Regions from separate parts of the Pseudomonas yamanorum genome, predicted to be linked through region 2. Evidence: riboswitches for the same ligand, from Rfam matches in the RefSeq annotation. Region 2 holds a riboswitch; each other region holds the start of a gene.
What was found. A riboswitch is a leader RNA that binds a small molecule or an ion and turns the genes downstream of it on or off. The one in region 2 is predicted to bind cobalamin.

Region 1 (7,248 bases), 1.2 Mb from region 2:
GCAAACTCCGCAACGGCTTCGATATCTTCCTCGCCGATGGCCGTCGCACCCCGCCAGGCGGCATGGGCACGGGCGCCGCGCAGCCAGACCAGGTCGGCGCGCAGGCCATCGACGCCCGCAGCAAAACAACGTTCGGTGATCTGCGCCAGCGCCTGGTCATCCAGCGGGATGCTATCCAGCAACGCGCGGGCCTGTGTGCAGCGCTCACGCAACGCGGCCTGCTGGTCGGCCCAGTGCCCGTAGAAACCCTGAGGGTCACTGTCGAAATCCAGGCGGCGACGAATGATCTGCCCCCGCTCAGCCGGCTGGGTGTGCCCGCTCAGCGCTACGTTGAAACCAAACCGGTCGAGCAATTGCGGGCGCAACTCGCCCTCTTCCGGGTTCATGGTGCCAATCAGCACGAAGCGCGCCGAATGCCGGTGGGAAATCCCGTCGCGCTCGATCAGGTTGGTGCCGCTGGCGGCCACGTCCAGCAGCAGGTCCACCAGATGATCGGGCAGTAAATTGACTTCATCGACATAGAGCACACCGCCGTCGGCCTTGGCCAGTACGCCGGGGGAAAACTGCGCGCGGCCTTCGCCTAGCGCCGCGTCCAGGTCGAGGGTGCCCACTAGACGCTCTTCGGTAGCGCCCAACGGCAGCGTAACGAACTGGCCGCTGGCGAGCAGGTCCGCCAGGCCACGGGCCAGGGTGGACTTGGCCATGCCGCGCGGGCCTTCAATCAGCACGCCGCCGATTTTCGGGTCGATGGCGGTCAGGCACAGGGCCAGTTTCAAGTCGTCGGCACCGACAACGGCGGACAGCGGGAAATGCGGGAGGTCGGTCATCAACTGCCTTCTTCTATATCCAACAACAGATTTTCCAACGCTTCGCGGTACGCCCCGGGTTCCTGCCACATGCCGCGCTGCTGGGCTTCGAGCATGCGCTCGGTCATGTCCCGCAGGGCATCCGGGTTGTGCTGCTGCACAAAGGCGCGGGTGTCCGGGTCCAGCAAGTAGGCATCCGCCAGCAACGCGTATTGATGATCGTCGATCAACGCCGTGGTGGCGTCGAACGCGAACAGATTGTCCACGGTGGCTGCCATCTCGAAAGCGCCTTTGTAGCCGTGGCGCTTCACCCCTTCAATCCACTTCGGATTGGCCGCCCGGGCACGAATCACCCGGTTCAACTCTTCCTTTAGCGTGCGGATCTTCGGCAGGTCCGGCTGGCTGTGGTCACCATGATAACTGGCGGCCTTGTCGCAGCTCAGGGTTTCCACGGCGGCGAGCATGCCGCCCTGAAATTGGTAGTAGTCATTGGAGTCGAGCAGGTCATGCTCGCGGTTGTCCTGGTTCTGCAACACCGCCTGCACCTGGCTCAAGCGCTGGGCAAACTGTTCACGGGCGGCGGTGCCTTCGTCGGAGCCGCCATAGGCGTAGCCGCCCCAGTTCAGGTAAACCTCGGCCAGGTCTTCGCGGCTCTGCCACAAGCGCCCGTCAATCGCGCCCTGCACGCCGGCGCCGTAGGCCCCGGGCTTGGCGCCGAAGATCCGCCAACCGGCCTGTTTCGCCGCCGCTTCCTCGTCCAGGCCCGACAGGCGCAACGCTTCGCGCTCGCTGCGCACCTTGGCGGCCAGTGGGTTCAGGTCGTCGGGCTCGTCCAGCGCCGCCACGGCTTGCACCGCCGCGTCGAACAGCCGGATCAGGTTGGCGAACGCATCGCGGAAGAAGCCCGACACGCGCAAGGTCACATCGACACGTGGCCGGTCCAGCAGACTGATGGGCAGGATTTCAAAGTCATCCACCCGCTGGCTGCCCGTGGCCCATACCGGGCGCACGCCCATCAGTGCCATGGCCTGGGCAATGTCGTCGCCGCCGGTGCGCATGGTGGCAGTGCCCCACACCGACAGGCCGAGCTGGCGCAAGTGGTCGCCATGATCCTGCAGGTGACGCTCAAGAATCAGGTTCGCCGACTGGAAGCCGATGCGCCAAGCGGTGGTAGTGGGCAGGTTGCGCACATCCACCGAGAAAAAATTGCGACCGGTAGGCAACACGTCCAGGCGGCCCCGGCTCGGCGCACCGCTGGGCCCGGCCGGGACGAACCGCCCGCTCAATGCATCCAGCAACCCGCGCATTTCCGCCGGGCCGCAAGCATCCAGGCGGGGCGCGACGACGATGCGCAGGCTCTCGATCACCGACTTGACGTCTTCCCAGCCGGGCTCTTCAAGCTGTTCCACCGCACCTTCCAGCGCCTGCTCGATCAGGCGCGCGGCATACAGCTCCAAGCGTTCACGGGTGTCGCCGGCGGTACGCCACAATTGCGTGTCGATATCCTGCAACACCAATGGACGACGCCCGGTCCACGGCTCGGCCAAGGCGCAATCCAGCGGATCGAAACCCAGCTCGAAAGCCTTGGCCAATACCCGCAGCAGACTCGATTGCGGCCCGCGCCCATCGCCACGCGGAATACGCAGCAAGGCCAGCAAGGTGTCGATGCGCAACCGGCCCTCGGGCGACTCACCAAAGATGTGCAGGCCATCGCGAATCTGCGACTCCTTCAAGTCACACAGGTAAGTGTCCAGGCGCGGCAGCCAGATCGCCGCGTCGGCGTCGCTGTCGAGGTTCTCGTCCAGGGCCAGTTCCTGGTCGATACGGGTTTCCCGCACCAGCTTGAGGATGTCCTTTTGCAGCTCGCGGGCCCTTCGTGGGTCGAGCAATTGCGCTTCGTAATACTCGTCGGCCAGCAGCTCCAGGTCGCGCAACGGGCCGTAGGTTTCGGCGCGGGTCAGCGGCGGCATCAGATGGTCGATGATCACGGCCTGGGTGCGGCGCTTGGCCTGGGCGCCCTCGCCCGGGTCGTTGACGATAAACGGGTAGATATTCGGCAGCGGCCCCAGCAATGCGTCCGGCCAGCAGTTTTCGGAAAGCCCGACGCCCTTGCCCGGCAGCCACTCCAGGTTGCCGTGCTTGCCGACGTGGATCACGCCGTGGGCGCTGTAGGTCTGGCGCAACCAGAAGTAGAACGCCAAGTAACCGTGGGGCGGCACCAGGTCCGGGTCGTGATAAACGGCACTGGCGTCGACCTGGTAACCCCGGGCCGGCTGGATGCCGACGAAGGTCAGGCCGAAACGCAGGCCGGCAATCATCATGCGGCCGTCGCGGAACATCGGATCGGTATGAGGTGTGCCCCAGCGTGCCAAAACCGCTTGGCGGTTAGACTCGGGCAAGCGGTTGAACATCGCTTCGTAGTCGTCGAGCGCCAGGCTTTGGTGACACGGACGCAGGTCGAGGCTGTCCAGGTCGTTGCTGACACCGCCCAACAGTTCCTGGATCAGCGCGGTACCGCTTTGCGGCAACACGTCCGGCAGCGGATAACCTTCAGTCTTTAATGCACGCAAGATGTTCAGCGCGGCGGCTGGGGTGTCGAGCCCCACGCCATTGCCGATACGCCCATCCCGGGTCGGGTAGTTGGCGAGGATCAGCGCGATGCGCTTTTCGCCATTCGGCACCCGCGCCAGCTCCACCCAACGCCGTGCCAGTTCGGCGACGAAGTCCATGCGCTCCGGCTGTGCGCGATAGCACACCACATCCGACTGGCTGCGCTCGCTGCGCCAGGCCAGGTCTTTGAAGCTGATGGGCCGGCTGATGATGCGCCCGTCCAGTTCCGGCAACGCGATGTGCATCGCCAGGTCCCGGGGGCCGAGGCCTTGCTCGCTGGCCTGCCAGCCGGGCTCGTTGTCCTGGGCGCAAATCGCCTGGATCACCGGAATATTGCGGCGAAACGGCCGCAAGTGCGGGGCTTCGGGGCTGGATTGGGCAAAGCCGGTGGTGTTCAGAATCACCGAGGCGTGCACTTCGTCCAACAAGTCCTCGACCACCGTCAGGCAGCCTGGCTCTTTCAAACTGGCCACCGCCATCGGCAGCGGGTTAAGACCCGCCGCCTGCAAGCGTTGGCAAAAAACATCGATAAAGCCGGTGTTGGCCGCCTGCAAATGGGAGCGGTAGAACAGCACCGCGGCCACCGGAAAATCAGCTTGCCAGTCAGCCTGCCAATCGTTGAGACGGGCATTTGCTTTACGCGGGTGATAAATCGCCGTGCGCGGCAGGGTTTGCGGCTCGCTCCAGGCGTAATCGCGGCCAAGATAGCCCGCAGCCAGGCAGCGATAGAAATCCAGCGCATTACCCAAGCCACCCTGGCGCAGGAAGTGCCAGAGCCGGTCACGCTCCTCGGCACCCACGGTGCTGAGACCGCTGAGTTCCGGGTCCGGGCGATCATCCCCCGGCACCAGAATCAGCTGCACTCCACGCTCGGCCAATTCCACCAAGCGCTCGATACCGTAGCGCCAATAACCGATGCCGCCGTGCAGCGAAATCAGGATGACCTTGGCGTGACGCAGTACCTCATCCACATACAGGTCGACCGAGGCATGGTTCTGCACCTGCATCGGGTTGGCCAGCCGCAGGCTCGGGTAATCCTCGGGCAACTGCTGGGCCGCTTCGGCCAGCAACGCCAGGCTGGAATCACCGCTGCACAGGATTACCAGCTCGGCGGGAGTCTGTCCAAGGTCGGCAATGTTGTCATCCGAAACGAAACCGCCGGGCTGGGTCCTGAGCAGGTGCATGGGTTAAACGCTGAGGGCGGCGCGCAGTTGCGCTTCAAGCAAGGCGGCGTCCAGTTCCTGGCCGATCAGCACCAAGTGCGTGGCGCGGGGCTCATCGGCGCGCCAGGCGCGGTCGAAGTGCTTGTCAAAACGGGTGCCCACGCCCTGGATCAGCAGGCGCATCGGTTTGTTCGGGATCGCCGCAAAACCCTTGACCCGCAGGATGCCGTGCTTGACCACCAGTTGGGTCAGGGCGTCCAGCAGCAGGCTTTCGTCAGCCTGGGGCAGTTCGATGGAGATGGAATCGAAGGCGTCGTGATCGTGGTCGTCTTCACCTTCGTGATGATGATCGTGATGGCTGTGGCGACCGTCGATATGTTCTTCGGAGCCCGCGCCCAGGCCGATCAACACGTCCAGCGGCAGGCGACCGCTGCTGGCTTCGATGATTTTGACCGCCGGCGGCAGTTCTTCAGCCACTTCCAGGCGCACACGGGCCAGGTCTTCAGGGCTGATCAGGTCGGACTTGTTGAGGATCACCAGGTCGGCGCTGGCCAGTTGGTCGGCGAACAGCTCGTGCAGCGGCGATTCATGGTCCAGGTTCGGGTCGAGCTTGCGCTGGGCGTCGACCTGGTCCGGGAAGGCGGCGAACGTGCCGGCGGCCACGGCCGGGCTGTCGACCACGGTGATCACGGCGTCAACGGTGCAGGCACTGCGGATTTCCGGCCACTGGAACGCCTGGACCAAGGGTTTTGGCAGGGCCAGGCCCGAGGTTTCGATGAGGATATGGTCGAGGTCGCCGCGACGGGCCACCAGTTCGCGCATCACCGGGAAGAACTCTTCCTGGACCGTGCAGCACAGGCAGCCATTGGCCAATTCGTAGACGCGGCCGTTGGCTTCTTCTTCGGTGCAGCCGATGGAGCATTGCTTGAGGATTTCACCGTCAATGCCCAGCTCACCGAACTCGTTGACGATCACCGCGATACGGCGCCCCTGGGCGTTATCCAGCATGTGGCGCAGCAAGGTAGTCTTGCCCGAGCCGAGGAAGCCGGTAACGATGGTGACGGGGAGTTTGGCCAGTGTTTTCATCGGATGCCCTTTGGGGCGGGCATACGGGACGAGTGGCCCTGCGCGGGTGCGCAGAAGCAGAATTCGCCACCGGATCACCCCGCCCGGTTGAAGTAGAAAATCGGTTGCGAGGCAGGTCTCCTGGCTTGGGGCTTGCCGGCGGTGAGGCCGGCGCTGGCTGCGCCTTCCCGCCTTGTTCAGGCAGTGGCGTGGCAGTCAGATAAACCCTTTACAGTTGCGGGGGCAGCCGCGGCATTGACCGCGTTCCCTTCTTAGCTTCGGCCTGGGCCGAAGAACCTCGAAGGTGCAAGGCTACGCAGTGCGCGGGGACGGGTCAATGTCCGAGCGTTTGGCGCGAAGCAGCGCCAGGCGCTCCAGCATGCCCTCGCTGGCAGCAGGCCCGGCTTGAACGCTGCATTGCTCGACGGACACGCGCACACCGTCGGCGTCCACCACCGCCACTTCCACCGGGCGCCGGGTTTCCCGGTCAACCAATTGCAGGCTTTCGCCTTCGTTGGCGAAATGGCGGTTGCCCCAACCGACGAACGCCATAATCACCACCCGGAAATCCTCGCCGACCGGCGTCGGCACGTACTCGAAACGTGGCGGCCGCTCGCTGTATTGCCGGCGCTCCAACAGCCCCGCGTCCACCAGGCTGTTGAGCCGGCGAGTCAGCATGTTCGGAGCGATTCCCAGGCTCTGTGAAAACTCGTCAAAGCGCCGCAAACCTTGCAGCGCGTCGCGCATGATCAGGATGCTCCACCACTCGCCTACCCGTTCCACTCCACGGGCTACCGGGCATTCGGCATTCACCAGCGACTTACGTTGCATTGCAGTTCCTCTATGGGGCGGCCCCGGAAATTTAAGCTATCGAATGTTACTTTCATAATGATAGCTTCGTCTATGCAATGCTACCAACCTGAAATTTGCGGAGCTAAGCGATCATGAGTAAGCGAATTGTTGTGACCGGCATGGGTGCAGTGACCCCGCTGGCAACCGGCGTGGAACAGACCTGGAAACGCCTGCTGGCCGGTGAATCCGGGATTCGCAGGCTACCCGAGGCATTGGTCGGCGACCTGGCAATCAGCATCGGCGGCCAAGTGCTCGACCGCACCCAGGACCCTGAAGCCGGCTTTGACCCCGACACTGTCATCCCGGCCAAGGAACAACGCAAGATGGACCGGTTCATCGTGTTTGCCCTGGCAGCCGCGCAAGAGGCCCTGGCCCAGGCTGGCTGGAGTCCGCAGACGCCATCGCAGCAAGAACGTACCGCGACAATCATCGCCTCCGGCGTGGGTGGTTTTCCCGCGATTGCCGAGGCCGTTCGTACGGCTGACAGCAAAGGGCCACGCCGCCTGTCGCCGTTCACGATCCCGTCATTCCTCGGCAACATGGCAGCCGGGCATGTGTCGATCCAGCACCAACTGAAAGGCCCGCTCGGCTCCCCCGTCACCGCTTGCGCCGCCGGCGTACAGGCGATTGGTGATGCCGCTCGGATGATCCGCGCAGGGGAAATCGATATCGCCGTGTGTGGCGGCGCCGAAGCCTGCATCCACCGGGTCAGCCTCGGCGGTTTTGCCGCAGCACGTGCACTGTCCAGCGAT
Region 2 (7,248 bases):
CGTTGCTGTGCACGCCGTACCAGCACGTGTCCGGGTACACCGTCACAATCGGGCCCAGGTTGCACGGGAACTGGCAGTGGGTGCGGGTCAACAGCACGCCGCCAGGCTTTTCGATGCGGTCGTGTGCCAGCAGGTGGCGGCGCAGGGTTTTCCATAATTGCAGCGCGCCACGCTGGGTGCAGCGCGGGCCGGTGCACAGGAACACGTGACGGGTGTGGTCAGGCACATGGGACCAGTCCGGATGAGTTTCCACGGGCGTACTCATCAGAAGCGATACGTGTAGCGTACTTCGGAGGTGAACGGCCGCCCGAGGTTGTCGACGTTGCTGGCGCGGCTGGTGACGTAGTCGCGATCGAACAGGTTCTCTACCAGCAGGCTGACGCGATGTTGGTGGGCGTTATCGAGGTAGCGATAGGCGTCGGCGTCGACCACGGTGTAGTTGCCGTACTCGACCTTTTTCGAGCTGACAATATCGCCGATGTAACGCACCGCAGTACCGACGCCCCACAGGCGGTCCACCGATTCATAGCCGACCCGCGAGCGGGCGAAGAAGCCAGGAATATCATTGAGGGTGACACCCGCGCGGGACTCGGTGAGGTTGCGGGTCATGTCGGCCTGCACGCTCCATTGCTCGTTAAGTTGCAGCTTGGCGTCGGCCTCGAAACCGCGCATCTGGATCTGCCCCTGGCCGTTGATCCACTGGATATCGTCCTGGGTGATCAGGTCGGTGATCTTGCGCTTGAACAGCGTCACGCTGGCGCTGAAGTCCCGCGCCAGCAGGCTGCCCTTGTAGTCGATGCCCAGCTCGGCGTTGCGGCTCTTCTCCGGCTTGAGGTTGCGGTTGCCTTTCTCATCGTCTTCGTTGACGAACAGTTGCTCGGCATTCGGCAGTTTGTAGGCGGTGCCGTATTGGCCGCGCAGGGCCCAGTTGTCGTTGAGGTCATAAAGCGAAGTGAGCATGCCGACGGTGGCGCTGTCACCGCCGCTCATGGCTTCGTGGCGTACGCCGATGCTCGGGTGCCAGTTCGGCAGGGCTTCGATATTCGGGCGCAGTTGGGTGTACAGCGCGTGGGCCTGGGCCTTGTTGTCGTCGATGATCAATACATCATCCTGGCCCTTGAACCACTGGTTATCGGAACCGAATACCAGCACATGCTCGCCGGGCAACACGGCCTTGCCTTCGGCCTGCACGCCCCAGTCGGTGAAGCCCCAGTAGTCGTTGTGGTTGATGACCTTGGTGCCGCCGCCTTCGACATTGTTGAGGCGGGTGTAGCGCGTGTCCCAATCGTTGATATGCCCTTTGACGAAGTAGCTCAGGCGCTCGTTGATGCTTTGCTCGAAGGTCGCCGTGGCGATTTGCTGCACGCGGTCGTTGGTGGTCTTGTGGTTGTCCACCGGGCGGGCGAAATCCAGGTTGGCGTCGGCGTATTGGTAAAACAGTTCCAGGCGCGTGTCATCGCCAAACGACTGGATCGCCTTGGTGCCGAAGGTGGTGACTTCGTAGGAGCGCTTCTTGTCGGTGACGTTTTTCATGTCGCGGTTGCGAAACGGTTGGTAGCCCTCGGAGACGTTGCGGCTGACGTAGGCCAGCAAGCCGAGGTCGCCAAACCCGTTATTGAAAATCTTCTCGACCCGGGCATCGCCGGTGGTGCCGCCGAAGGTGTCGGCACCCAGGTTCACCTCGCCGGACGCCTCGCGGGTTTGCGGGCTGCGGGTGACGATGTTGATCACCCCCGACACCGCCTGGGTGCCGAACAGCAGGCTCTGGCCACCCTTGAGCACTTCGATGCGCTCGATGGCGTTGGCGGGCAGGGTGTCCAGATACAGGCCGCCGTACAGGCGGTTGTTCAGGCGCACGCCGTCCAGCAGGATCAGCGTGTCGTCGTTGCGCCCGCCCAGCAGTGAATAAGTGCCGTAGTCGAACGGGCCATTCTTGGGTGCCACGTACAGGCCGGGGATGAACATCTGCATCACGCGCGACACATCGGCGGCGGGGCCGGCGCGTTCAATCTGTTCGCGGGTGACGATCTCAACCTTGCTGCCGTACTGGGCCATCTCGGCCACGGTGGTGGATTCCACCGACGGTGCGGAAACGTTAAGTTGCTTGAGTTCCAGGGTGTTGTCGTCGGCCAGCAGCAGGGGGCTGAACAGGCAGCCGAACAACAGGCCGGGCACAGGAGTCTTGAAAGGTCGAATCATAGTCTTCTCGGAAAAGTATCTTTCGCGAAAAGCACGCACGAGTAGGCACCGAGCACACGCCAATACCGGCCCATGCCCGCCCACCGCAGGATTTTGCCAAACAGAATTCCAGGCCGGTCTCCGGGCTCACGCGTATGGACACCTTCACCTTCCCATGGCGCGCTGGCCACAGTGGTGTGTCGAAGGGGTCACGCGTCTACCGTTGCGGGGGCAGCACCGGACTGGCTCAAAAAAAGAGCGGCACCGGTTTCCCGTTTCACCCCAAGCACGGCGGCAGGGGGCACCTGAAACAGGCCGGCATCTGAACATTCGAAAGACCGTTCGTCAACTTGGCGGGGACTTTTCCGGTGGCTGCATGGGAAGCGACTGACGGATATTGCCAGAAAATTCCCACAGGAGTACAAATGTACTCCATGACGAATCTAACGCCCCGCCGTACCGCCATCCTGACCTTTATCCGCGACCGAATCGCGCAGCAAGGCCAGTCTCCCAGCCTCGCCGAGATCGCCGAGGCGTTCGGCTTTGCCTCCCGCAGCGTGGCGCGCAAGCATGTGCTGGCGCTGACCGAGGGCGGCTTTATCGAGGTCAACCCCAACCAGGCGCGCGGCATTCGCCTGCTCAATCAGCCGGCGCGGCCGGAGCTGCTGGACATCCCGGTACTCGGCCGGGTGGCCGCCGGCTTGCCCATTGGCGCCGACGCTGAAGTGCATAACCGTCTGCTGCTTGATCCCTCCATGTTCGCGAAAACCCCGGACTACCTGCTGCGGGTACAGGGCGATTCGATGATCGAAGACGGCATCCTCGATGGCGACCTGGTGGGCGTACGCCGCAGTGCCGAGGCCTTGAACGGGCAGATTGTGGTGGCGCGCCTGGACGGTGAGGTCACCATCAAGCGTTTCGAACACGTCGGCGAGCGCGTGCGCTTGCTGCCGCGCAACCCCGCTTATCAACCCATCGTGGTGCGGCCCGATCAGGACCTGGCCATCGAAGGGGTGTTCTGCGGTTTGGTGAGGCAAGGCTGATGGGCGCCGTCGTTGCACTGGACTCGCTGTTCAATGGCGGCCGGGTCTGGAAAGGCCGGCCTGCCGCGCCGCCCGCCAGCGTCCATCCCACCGGGCTTGCGGCTCTGGATGCAGTGCTGCCCAGCGGTGGCTGGCCGGAAGCGGCGTTGAGTGAAATCCTGATGGCGAAGGAGGGCGTGGGCGAGTTGCAACTGGTGTGGCCGACCCTGGCGCGGTTGTCGGCGGCCGGCGAGCGCATCGTGCTGGTGGCGCCGCCTTACACGCCGTACCCCCACGCCTGGCAAAACGCCGGGGTGGATGTGCGCCAGCTTTCCGTGATCCAGGCCGATGAACGCGATGCCTTGTGGGCCGTGGAGCAATGCCTGCGTTCCGGCAGTTGTGGCGCGGTGCTGTGCTGGCCGCGAAAGGCCGATGACCGGGCCTTGCGCCGCTTGCAGGTGGCGGCGGAAACCGGCCAGACCCTGGCCTTTGCCTGGCGCTCCTTGAACGAGGCCATCAACCCGTCACCGGCCGCCTTGCGCCTCGCGGTAGAGGCGAGCCCGGCGCAAGTGCGTGTGCTCAAGTGCCGGGGCGGCCTGGCCCATCCCGCGCCCATTGCGCTTGGGCACTGAGGTTGGCATGCGCTGGGTGTGTATTGTCTTCCCGCAATTGGCGCTGGACGGGGTGCTGCGTCTGCGCCCCGAACCGGATCAGCCATTGGCCCTGTTGGCCGGCACGCCGCAACGACGGGTGCTGCAAACCGTCAATGAGGCCGCGCGCAAGCTCGGCCTGCGCCCCGGCCAATCCCTGACGGCGGCCCATGCCTTGACCAAGGCTTTTGCCTGCGCCGAATACGACCCGGCACAGATCGAATACTGGCAGCAATTTCTTGCGGCCTGGGCCTACCGTTTCAGCTCCCAGGTCAGCGTGTATTACCCACGGGCGTTGTTGTTCGAGATCGAGTCGAGCCTGGGCCTGTTCGGGCCCTGGCCGTTGCTCGAAGCGCGCTTGCGCAAGGAACTGACTGACCTGGGGTTTCGTCATCGCATCGTCGCCGCGCCGAACCCGGCGGCGGCGCGGATTCTGGCGAATGCCTACGACGGCCTGGCCGTGGCCGATGAGCAAGGCCTGCAACAAGCCCTGGCGCCGATCCCCATCGACCGCGCCGGCCTCGACCCACACGCCGCCACCGCGTTGTCGCGTATGGGCTTGCGCACCCTGGCCCAGGTGCAGGCATTGCCCCGGCATACCCTGGCCCGGCGTTTCGACGCGGCGCTACTCAAGCACCTCGATGCACTGTGCGGGCAACGGCCCCTGGCCCTGGCGTTCTACCAACCGCCGGACCAGTTCGATGTGCGCATCGAGCTGAATTTTGATGTGCTGTCCCACCAGGCTTTGCTGTTTCCCTTGCGCCGTTTGACCGGCGATTTATCGGCGTTCCTGTGTGGCCGCGACAGTGGCGTGCAGCGTTTTGACCTGCACCTGGAGCACGCCGCAGAACCCGACAGCGTGATCAAGGTCGGCCTGCTCAGCGCCGAGCGTGACGCAGCAATGCTGTTCGAACTGGCCCGTGGCCGCCTGGAGCAAGTGCAAGTCACCTCGCCGGTGCGTGGCTTTCGCCTGGTGGCCCAGGACCTGCCGGTGTTTGTGCCCCAGCGCCAGGACCTGTTCGACGAGCGCCCGCAACAAACCCTGCCGTGGGAGCAACTGCGCGAACGCCTGCGGGCGCGGTTGGGGGACGAAGCGGTGCAAGGCCTGCGCTTTCACGCCGACCACCGCCCGGAATGTGCCTGGCAAACCGGTGCTGACAGTCGCCCGTGCACACCCTCAAATAGAGTGCAGCGCCCGGGTTGGTTGCTGCATGAACCGACGCCCCTGGCCGAGCAAGGTCTACACATCCTGATGGGCCCGGAGCGCATCGAATCCGGCTGGTGGGATGGTGCCGATGTGCGCCGCGATTACTACCTGGTGCGCACCCGCGCCGGCCAACAGGGCTGGGCTTATCGCACCGTGGGCGAAAGCGGCACACTGTGGCTGCAAGGCTGGTTCGCATGAAGTACGCAGAGCTGCATTGCCTGTCCAACTTCAGTTTCCAGCGTGGCGCCTCCAGTGCCCGTGAACTGTTCGAGCGGGCCAAACAGCAGGGTTACGAGGCGCTGGCGATCACCGATGAATGCACCTTGTCGGGTATCGTCCGTGCCTGGCAGGTGGCCAAGGAAGTCGAGTTACCGCTGATTATCGGCAGCGAGATGCGCCTGGAAAACGGCCCGAAGCTGGTGCTGCTGGTGGAGAACCTGGAGGGCTATCAGCACCTGTGCCGGCTGATCACCATCGCCCGCCGCCGTGCAGAAAAAGGTCACTACCGCCTGCTGCAGGAAGACTTCACATCCGTGCGAGGTTTGCTGGCGTTATGGATGGTCGAAGACACCGACACCCAGGCCCATATCCAATGGCTGTGCAGCACCTTTACCGATCGCCTGTGGCTGGCCGTGGAGCTGCATTGCGGCCAGAACGATGCCCGCCACCTTGAACAACGCTTGAACCTGGCCGCCAGCCTGCACCTGCCGGCGGTGGCCTGCGGCGATGTGCATATGCATGTGCGTGGCCGCCGTGCCTTGCAAGACACCATGACCGCGATCCGTCACCACGTACCGGTGGCCGAAGCCGGTGCGCGCCTGCATCCCAATGGCGAACGGCACTTGCGCAGCCTCGACGCATTGGCCGCGCTGTACCCGGCACACTTGCTGGAAGAGTCCCTGAACATTGCCCGGCGTTGCACCTTCGACCTCAGCCAACTGCGCTATCAATACCCGAGGGAACTGGTGCCCGAAGGGCAAACGCCTGAGAGCTGGTTGCGCACCTTGACCGAAGAGGGCATTGCCCAGCGTTGGCCGCACGGCGTGGACGCCAAGACCCTTGGGCAGATCAACGATGAGCTGAAGCTGATCACCGAGCTGGGCTACGAAAGCTACTTCCTCACCGTACACGACATTGTGCGCTTCGCCCGTAGCCGTTCGATCCTGTGCCAGGGCCGCGGCTCGGCGGCCAACTCGGCGGTGTGTTTTGCCCTGGGCATCACCGAGATCGACCCGAGCCTGATGAATATGTTGTTCGAGCGCTTCCTGTCCCGGGAACGCAACGAGCCGCCGGACATCGACGTGGACTTCGAACACGAACGCCGCGAAGAAGTGCTGCAATACGTCTTCCAACGCTACGGCCGCACCCGCGCCGCATTGACGGCGGTGGTCAGCAGTTACCACGGCGCCGGCGCGGTGCGGGACGTGGCCAAGGCCCTCGGGCTGCCGCCGGATCAGGTCAACGCCCTGGCCGACTGCTGCGGGCGTTGGAGCGATGAGGCACCACCCCTGGAGCGCCTGCGCGAAGGTGGTTTCGACCCCGACAGCCCGGTGCTGCGCCGGGTGCTGACCTTGACCCAACAACTGATCGGCTTCCCCCGGCATCTGTCCCAGCACCCCGGCGGCTTCGTGATTTCCGAACACCCGCTGGACACTCTGGTGCCGGTAGAAAATGCCGCCATGGCCGAGCGCACCATTATCCAGTGGGACAAGGACGACCTCGACGCCGTGGGCCTGCTCAAGGTGGATATCCTCGCGCTGGGCATGCTCAGTGCGATTCGCCGCTGCTTCGACCTGCTGCGCCGCCATCGCAATCAGGACCTCAGCCTGGCTTCGGTGCCCAAGGAAGACGCGGCGACCTACGCAATGATCAGCAAGGCCGACACCATTGGCGTGTTCCAGATTGAGTCGCGGGCACAGATGTCGATGTTGCCCCGCCTGCGGCCGAAAGCGTTCTACGACCTGGTGATCGAGGTCGCCATCGTGCGGCCCGGGCCGATTCAGGGCGGTATGGTGCATCCGTACTTGCGGCGACGTAACAAAGAAGAACCCGAAACCTACCCGTCGCCGGAACTGGAAAGCGTGCTCAAACGCACCCTGGGCATCCCGCTGTTCCAGGAGCAGGTCATGCAGATCGCCATGGTCGCCGCCGATTACACACCCGGCGAAGCCGACCAACTGCGCCGCTCCAT
Region 3 (7,248 bases), 1.1 Mb from region 2:
AGTCGACAACCTGGGTGACAGCTACTGGAGCAAAACCTTCATCGAAGCCAAGCGCGCCCTGGCGATGGCCCCGACTACAGTTACCGCTAGCAAGTAAAGTTAAAGTGATACTTGAAGTTTGACGTGTAAGCGCTAGAATCCCTGGACATTGTTGTAAATTGATCGCGCGAGCTTTGCTTGCGCGTTCTGTTTTTCAACGTTCGGCAGCGAAAGCCGCATCCAGATCAGGATTGTTCTGCCCATGTCGACCTCGGCCCGCCTAATTCTTCTCGTTTGCGCCGCGCTGCTCAGCGCCTGCGCAAGCCGTCCTCCGCCTGCTCCCGTGGCCGTCAAGCCCAAGCCGGTGTTCAACACCTACGCCACCCAAAGTTTCTCGCCTGCGGCCGAAGACGTGCTTTTTCGTGCGCTGGGCCTGGTCGGCACGCCTTATCGTTGGGGCGGCAACACGCCGGACTCGGGGTTTGATTGCAGTGGCTTGATCGGCTTCGTCTACCGTGACGCGGCGGGCATCTCTCTGCCGCGCACTACCCGCGAGCTGATCGTGATGCGCGCTCAGGACGTGAGCGAAAACAACCTGCAGACCGGCGACCTGATTTTCTTCGCCACCGGTGGCGGCTCGCAGGTCAGCCACGCCGGGATCTACGTAGGTGAGGGGCGCTTTGTGCATGCGCCGCAAACCGGCGGTACGGTGAAGCTGGACACGCTGTCCAAGGCTTATTGGCAGAATGCCTACCTGAGCGCCAAGCGTGTGTTGCCGGCGGAGCATCTGGCACGAAACCCCTAGGAAAACACGAAACCAAATGTGGGAGCGGGCTTGCTCGCGAATGCGGTGGATCAGCCGACAACCAGGTGACTGACACACTGCATTCGCGAGCAAGCCCGCTCCCACATTTGTTTTGCGGTGTTTGCGAAGTTGGCTATTTAGCCGCCGACACCCGCCATACCTTGTTCCCCACATCATCCGCCACCAGCAAATCCCCCTGCTTGTCGATCACCACGCCGACCGGACGGCCCATGGCTTTCTCGTCGCTGTTGAGGAAGCCGGTCAGCACATCCACCGGCTGGCCTTTTGGCTTGCCGGCCTCAAACGGCACGAAGATCACCTTGTAGCCACTGTGGGGCTTGCGGTTCCACGAACCATGTTGGCCGATAAACGCGCCATGGCTGAACTGCGCCGGTAACTTGCTGCCCTCGGCAAAGGTCAGTCCCAAGGAAGCTGTGTGCGGACCCACCGCGTAGTCCGGTGCAATCGCCTTGGCCACCAGCTCCGGGTTCTGCGGATTCACGCGCACATCCACGTGCTGCCCGTAGTAGCTGAAGGGCCAGCCGTAGAAGGCGCCATCCTTGACCGAGGTGATGTAGTCCGGGACCAGGTCGCTGCCGATTTCATCGCGCTCGTTGACTGCGGTCCATAGCTTGCCGCTCTGCGGTTCCCAAGCCATGCCGTTGGGGTTGCGCAGGCCGGAGGCGAAGATGCGGTGCTGGCCGGTAGCACGGTCCACTTCCCAGATCGCGGCCCGGCCTTTTTCGGCTTCCAGGCCGTTTTCCGCGACGTTGCTGTTGGAGCCCACGCTGACGTACAGCTTGCTGCCGTCCTGGCTGGCGACCACGTTCTTGGTCCAGTGATGGTTGATGCTGCCGCCCGGCAAGTCGGTCACCGTGGTGCCGGCTCCCTTGATCGAGGTTTCGCCTGGCTGATAGGGGAAACGCAGCAACTTGTCCGAATCGGCGACATACAGGTCGTTGCCCACCAGTGTCATGCCGAACGGCGAGTTCAGGTTCTCCAGGAACACCGTGCGGGTTTCGGCTACGCCGTCGTGGTCGGCGTCCCGCAGCAGGGTGATGCGGTTCGGGCTCGGCACGCCGGCCCCGGCACGGCCCATGACTTTCTCCATCACCCAACCACGAATGCCCTTGGCATCATCCGGCTTGGGCGGTGCGTTGGTTTCCGCCACCAGTACATCGCCATTGGGCAGTACGTACAGCCAGCGCGGGTGATCCAGGCCTTCAGCAAACGCTGCCACTTGGGTGCCTGCCGCCGGGGTAGGCTTGGCGCCTTCGGGCCAGCCGATGGCCGGGGCGATGTTCACCGTGGGGATCAGGGTTTTATTCGGTTCCGGCAGTTTGGGCGAGGGCCCGGTGCCGTCGGACACTTGCAGGGTAGAGCTTTCGCCGCAGGCGGCGAGGGTGCCGGCGAGCATGATCAGTAGGGCAAGTCGGGTCTTGTGCATGGTTTTCTCCTTAATACCTGTAGTGGTAGAGGAGCGCAGCGGCCCGATGGTTCACGCGCATGTCCGGCTTTAATTGACGCTCCCCCCCCAACCCACTAACCTTCGCGGCTTGTTTCAGGTGCTCTGTGGCGTACGCGCCGACTGAGTGAAACAGGGAAGCCGGTGAGTGAGCGCATTTTTCTACAGTGCCGCCACGATCCCGGCGCTGCCCCCGCAACGGTAAATGAGTCAAGACGGTGCCTTAAGCCACTGTATCGCCCGCGATATGGGAAGGCGCACCCTCGGCATCCGATGCCACTCATGAGCCCGGAGACCGGCCTGATCCATCCAACAGCATCACGGTGGGCGATGCTTGGCTGTCTGTATGTGTCTTTTTCCTGCCCGCCGTTTTTGTCCAGCCCCAACGGAGAGCTGCCATGACTGAATCCCCCGATCGTGACGAACGCCACCTGGCGCGCATGCTGCGCAAAAAAGCCGTGATTGACGAGCGCATTGCCAATTCACCGAACGAGTGCGGATTGCTGCTGGTGCTCACCGGCAACGGCAAAGGCAAGAGCAGCTCTGCCTTTGGCATGCTCGCGCGAGCAATGGGCCACGGCATGCAGTGCGGCGTGGTGCAGTTCATCAAGGGCCGCAACAGCACCGGCGAAGAACTGTTCTTCCGCCGTTTCCCCGAGCAGGTGCGCTTCCACGTAATGGGCGAAGGTTTTACCTGGGAAACCCAGGACCGTGCGCGCGACATCGTGGCCGCCGAAGCCGCCTGGGCGGTCTCCCGAGAAATGCTGCAGAACCCGGCCATCGGCCTGGTGGTGCTGGACGAGCTGAACATCGCCCTCAAGCACGGCTACCTCGACCTGGACCAGGTACTCAGCGACCTGCAGGCCCGCCCGCCGATGCAACACGTGCTGGTCACCGGCCGTGGCGCCAAACCCGAATTGATCGAAATGGCCGACACCGTGACGGAAATGGGCATGCTCAAGCACGCCTTCCAGGCCGGTATCAAGGCGCAGAAAGGCATCGAACTTTGAATCAGCCCCGTCACTGTCCTGCTGTCCTGATCGCCGCACCGGCGTCCGGCCAGGGCAAAACCACCGTCACCGCCGCGCTCGCCCGTTTGCACCGCAACCTGGGGCGTAAGGTGCGGGTGTTCAAATGCGGCCCGGACTTTCTGGACCCGATGATCCACGAGCGCGCCAGTGGTGCGCCGGTCTATCAATTGGACATGTGGATGGTGGGCGAGCAGGAAAGTCGCCGGTTGCTGTGGGAAGCGGCGGGCGAAGCCGATCTGATCCTGATCGAGGGCGTGATGGGCCTGTTCGACGGCACGCCCTCCAGCGCCGACCTGGCGCGGCACTTTGGTGTGCCGGTACTGGCGGTGATCGACGGCACGGCCATGGCCCAGACCTTCGGCGCCCTGGCATTGGGCCTGGCGCGTTACCAGCCGGACCTGCCGTTTGCCGGTGTGCTGGCCAACCGTGTCGGCACGCTGCGCCATGCGCAACTGCTTGAAGGCAGCCTCACCGAAGGCCTGCGCTGGTACGGGGCACTGTCCCGGGAAACCGGCATCGAGTTGCCCAGCCGCCACCTCGGCCTGGTGCAGGCCAGTGAACTGAACGACCTCGACTTGCGCCTCGACGCCGCCGCCCAAGCCTTGGGCAGCAGCTGTGAGGTAGCGCTGCCACCGCCGGTGGAGTTCGCCGCACCCGAGATGATCGAGGCTGAGCCGTTACTGGCCGGCGTACGCATCGCCGTGGCCCGTGACGAAGCCTTCGCCTTTACCTATGGCGCCAGCCTCGACCTGCTGCGGGCGATGGGCGCCGAACTGTGCTTCTTCTCGCCGATTCGTGACCGCGCATTGCCCGAAGCTGACAGCCTCTACCTGCCCGGCGGTTACCCGGAACTGCATCACCAGGCGCTGTCGGAAAATACCGCGATGCTGGACGCCATTCGCGCCCATCACGCTGCCGGCAAGCCGCTGCTGGCCGAATGCGGCGGCATGCTCTATCTGCTGGACTCGCTCACCGATGTCGACGGCACCCGTGCCGAACTGGTCGGCCTGCTCCAGGGTGATGCCGTGATGCAGAAACGTCTGGCGGCGCTGGCCCTGCAAAACGTCGAACTGCCAGAAGGCCTGTTGCGCGGTCACACCTACCATCATTCGTTGACCAGCACCGAGTGGCAGCCGATTGCCCGGGGCCTGAGCCCGAATGGTGGGCGTGGCGCCGAGGCGGTTTATCGTCAGGGCCGGATGACGGCTTCCTACGTGCACTTTTACTTCCCGTCCAACCCGACGGCGGTGGCTGCGCTGTTTGCGCCGGGCCTTGAGACCGCCATCGCAGGCAAGCCAGCTCCCACACTTGACCGAGTTGAAACGCAATCTACGGTGGAAGCGGGCTTGCCCGCGATGAGGCCATGACGGACAACGCCTTTCCGGAAGCCGATCGCGAAGCCGTCTACCGCGCCATCGCCGAACGCCGCGACATGCGCCACTTCAGCGGCGGCGCCGTCGCGCCTGAATTGCTCCACCGCCTGCTGCAAGCCGCCCACCAGGCGCCGAGCGTCGGGTTGATGCAGCCCTGGCGGTTTATCCGCATCAGCGACCGCAACCTGCGCGGCCAGATCCAGCAGTTAGTGGAAGAAGAACGGGTACGCACCGCCGAGGCCCTTGGCGAGCGCTCCGACCAGTTCATGAAGCTCAAGGTCGAAGGCATCAACGACTGCGCCGAAGTACTGGTGGCGGCGTTGATGGACGATCGCGAACGGCATATCTTCGGGCGCCGTACCTTGCCGGAAATGGACATGGCATCGTTGTCCTGTGCTATCCAGAATCTATGGCTGGCAGCCCGCGTCGAAGGGCTGGGCATGGGCTGGGTCTCGCTGTTCGAGCCCCAGGCCCTGGCCGACCTGCTGGGCCTGCCGCCCGGCGCCAAGCCGCTGGCCGTGTTGTGCCTGGGCCCGGTGACCGAGTTCTACCCGGCACCGATGTTGCAGCTCGAAGGCTGGACCGAACCACGGCCACTGAGTGACATGTTGTATGAGAATGTTTGGGGAGTGAGTCAATGAGTGTGGCCTTGCTGAGTGTCGCTGCGGTGGCGCTGGATGCGCTGCTGGGCGAGCCCAGGCGCTGGCATCCGCTGGTGGCGTTCGGTAATTTTGCCGGGCGTATCGAGCAGCGTTTCAACTCCGGCGGCCGTGGCTGGCGCAGCCATGGCGTTACCGCATGGGTGATTGCGGTGGTGCCGCTGACCCTGTTGGCCACGGCCCTCTCGTGGGCGCCTTACATCGGTTGGGTCCTGGAAATCCTCGCGCTGTATTGCGCCCTCGGCATGCGCAGCCTCGGCGAACACGTGCTGCCGGTGGCGCAAGCGTTACGCAGTGATGATCTGGACGAGGCGCGCAAGCGTGTCAGCTATCTGGTGAGCCGCCAGACCAGCGAGCTGGATCGCACCGAAGTCGCCCGTGCAGCCACCGAATCGGTGCTGGAAAACGGCAGCGACGCGGTATTTGCCGCCTTGTTCTGGTTTGTGGTCGCCGGCGTGCCCGGCGTGGTGCTCTATCGCCTGAGCAACACCCTGGATGCCATGTGGGGCTATCGCAATGAACGCTTTGAGCGTTTCGGCTGGGCCGCAGCAAAGATCGATGACGTGCTCAACTACATTCCGGCGCGCCTGGTGGCGTTGACCTACGCGCTGCTGGGCAAAACCCGCCTGGCCCTCAAATGCTGGCGCACTCAGGGCCCGACCTGGGACAGCCCCAATGCCGGCCCGGTGATGGCGGCAGGCGCTGGTGCCCTTGGCGTGGAGCTGGGTGGCGCGGCGATTTATCACGGCGAGCTGCACCAGCGCCCGCAACTGGGCGAAGGCCCGCCGGCAGATGCGGATTCCATCGAGCGTGGCTGGCAACTGGTGCAACGCGGCGTGTGGCTGTGGTTGCTGATCCTGTGTGTGGGGGCTGAATTTTATGCTTGAGCACGGTGGCCGCTTGCGCAAGGCGGCGTTGCAATACGGCATTGCAGAGGCCGATTGGCTGGACCTGTCCAGTGGTCTGGCGCCATGGCCGTTTCCGATCCCGGACATCCCGCTGCGGGCCTGGGCGCGCCTGCCTGAAACCGATGACGGCCTGGAACAGGCCGCCTGCGAATATTACGGCGCGACCCACGTACTGCCAGTAGCCGGCTCCCAGGCCGCGATCCAGTTATTGCCGCGACTGCGCCGGACGGGCAAGGTCGGTGTGCTGTCGCCGTGTTACGCCGAACACGCCGAAGCCTGGCGTCGCGCCGGGTACATCGTGCGCGAAGTACTGGAGCAGGAAGTCGACTTCTTCCTCGAGAGCCTCGACGTGCTGGTGGTGGTCAACCCCAACAATCCCACCGGCCTGAGCCTGACGCCGCAACGCCTGCTGGACTGGCATGCACGCTTGGCCCAGCGCGGTGGCTGGCTGGTGGTGGATGAAGCCTTTATGGACATCACCCCGCAGTTGAGCCTGGCAAGCCAGGCCCACCAAGTCGGCCTGATCGTGCTGCGCTCGTTCGGCAAGTTCTTCGGCCTGGCCGGCGTGCGGCTGGGGTTTGTGCTGGCCGAGCGCAATCTGCTCAAGCTGCTCGCCGAACAGGTGGGGCCGTGGGCCGTCAGCGGGCCGACGCGGGTGCTTGGGCAAGTGTGTCTGCGCGATACCGTCGGCCATGCGCAACAGCGGCTGCGTTGCGAGTCGGCCAGCCAGCGTCTGTTTGACGTACTTGAACGCCATGGCTTGCGGCCTCAGGGCGGCTGCGGGTTGTTTCAGTGGATGATCACGGACCGAGCAGAACAGCTGCATGAATTCATGGCCCAGCGCGGCATTCTGTTGCGCCTGTTTGTCGACAACAGCAGCTTGCGTTTCGGCCTGCCTGATACCGAGGCCGACTGGTTACGGCTGGAACAGGCGCTGAGCGCCTACAGGGAAGCCTCATGAGTACCTTGATGGTGCAGGGCACCACATCCGACGCGGGCAAAAGCACGTTGGTGACCGCGCTGTGTCG

Region 1: linked by a shared signal. The riboswitch ahead of cobW (cobalamin biosynthesis protein CobW) and the one ahead of BLU46_RS02845 (TonB-dependent receptor plug domain-containing protein) in region 2 are both predicted to bind cobalamin.
Region 3: linked by a shared signal. The riboswitch ahead of cobO (cob(I)yrinic acid a,c-diamide adenosyltransferase) and the one ahead of BLU46_RS02845 (TonB-dependent receptor plug domain-containing protein) in region 2 are both predicted to bind cobalamin.

What each region holds. Positions count from the first base shown of each region.
Region 1 is NZ_LT629793.1:6,494,116-6,501,363, reverse strand. Features, by position in the region: gene BLU46_RS30235 (ATP-binding protein) at 1-827, opposite strand, end outside; gene cobN (cobaltochelatase subunit CobN) at 827-4,600, opposite strand; gene cobW (cobalamin biosynthesis protein CobW) at 4,604-5,665, opposite strand; cobalamin riboswitch at 5,759-5,960, opposite strand; gene BLU46_RS30220 (winged helix-turn-helix transcriptional regulator) at 5,957-6,475, opposite strand; gene fabF (beta-ketoacyl-ACP synthase II) at 6,589-7,248, shown strand, end outside.
Region 2 is NZ_LT629793.1:582,297-589,544, reverse strand. Features, by position in the region: gene BLU46_RS02850 ((2Fe-2S) ferredoxin domain-containing protein) at 1-253, opposite strand, end outside; gene BLU46_RS02845 (TonB-dependent receptor plug domain-containing protein) at 265-2,199, opposite strand; cobalamin riboswitch at 2,294-2,502, opposite strand; gene lexA (transcriptional repressor LexA) at 2,604-3,221, shown strand; gene imuA (translesion DNA synthesis-associated protein ImuA) at 3,221-3,832, shown strand; gene BLU46_RS02830 (Y-family DNA polymerase) at 3,840-5,255, shown strand; gene BLU46_RS02825 (error-prone DNA polymerase) at 5,231-7,248, shown strand, end outside.
Region 3 is NZ_LT629793.1:1,704,014-1,711,261, reverse strand. Features, by position in the region: gene BLU46_RS08270 (C40 family peptidase) at 1-97, shown strand, start outside; gene BLU46_RS08265 (C40 family peptidase) at 242-784, shown strand; gene BLU46_RS08260 (PQQ-dependent sugar dehydrogenase) at 918-2,231, opposite strand; cobalamin riboswitch at 2,331-2,567, shown strand; gene cobO (cob(I)yrinic acid a,c-diamide adenosyltransferase) at 2,648-3,259, shown strand; gene BLU46_RS08250 (cobyrinate a,c-diamide synthase) at 3,256-4,647, shown strand; gene bluB (5,6-dimethylbenzimidazole synthase) at 4,644-5,294, shown strand; gene cbiB (adenosylcobinamide-phosphate synthase CbiB) at 5,291-6,199, shown strand; gene cobD (threonine-phosphate decarboxylase CobD) at 6,192-7,181, shown strand; gene BLU46_RS08230 (cobyric acid synthase) at 7,178-7,248, shown strand, end outside.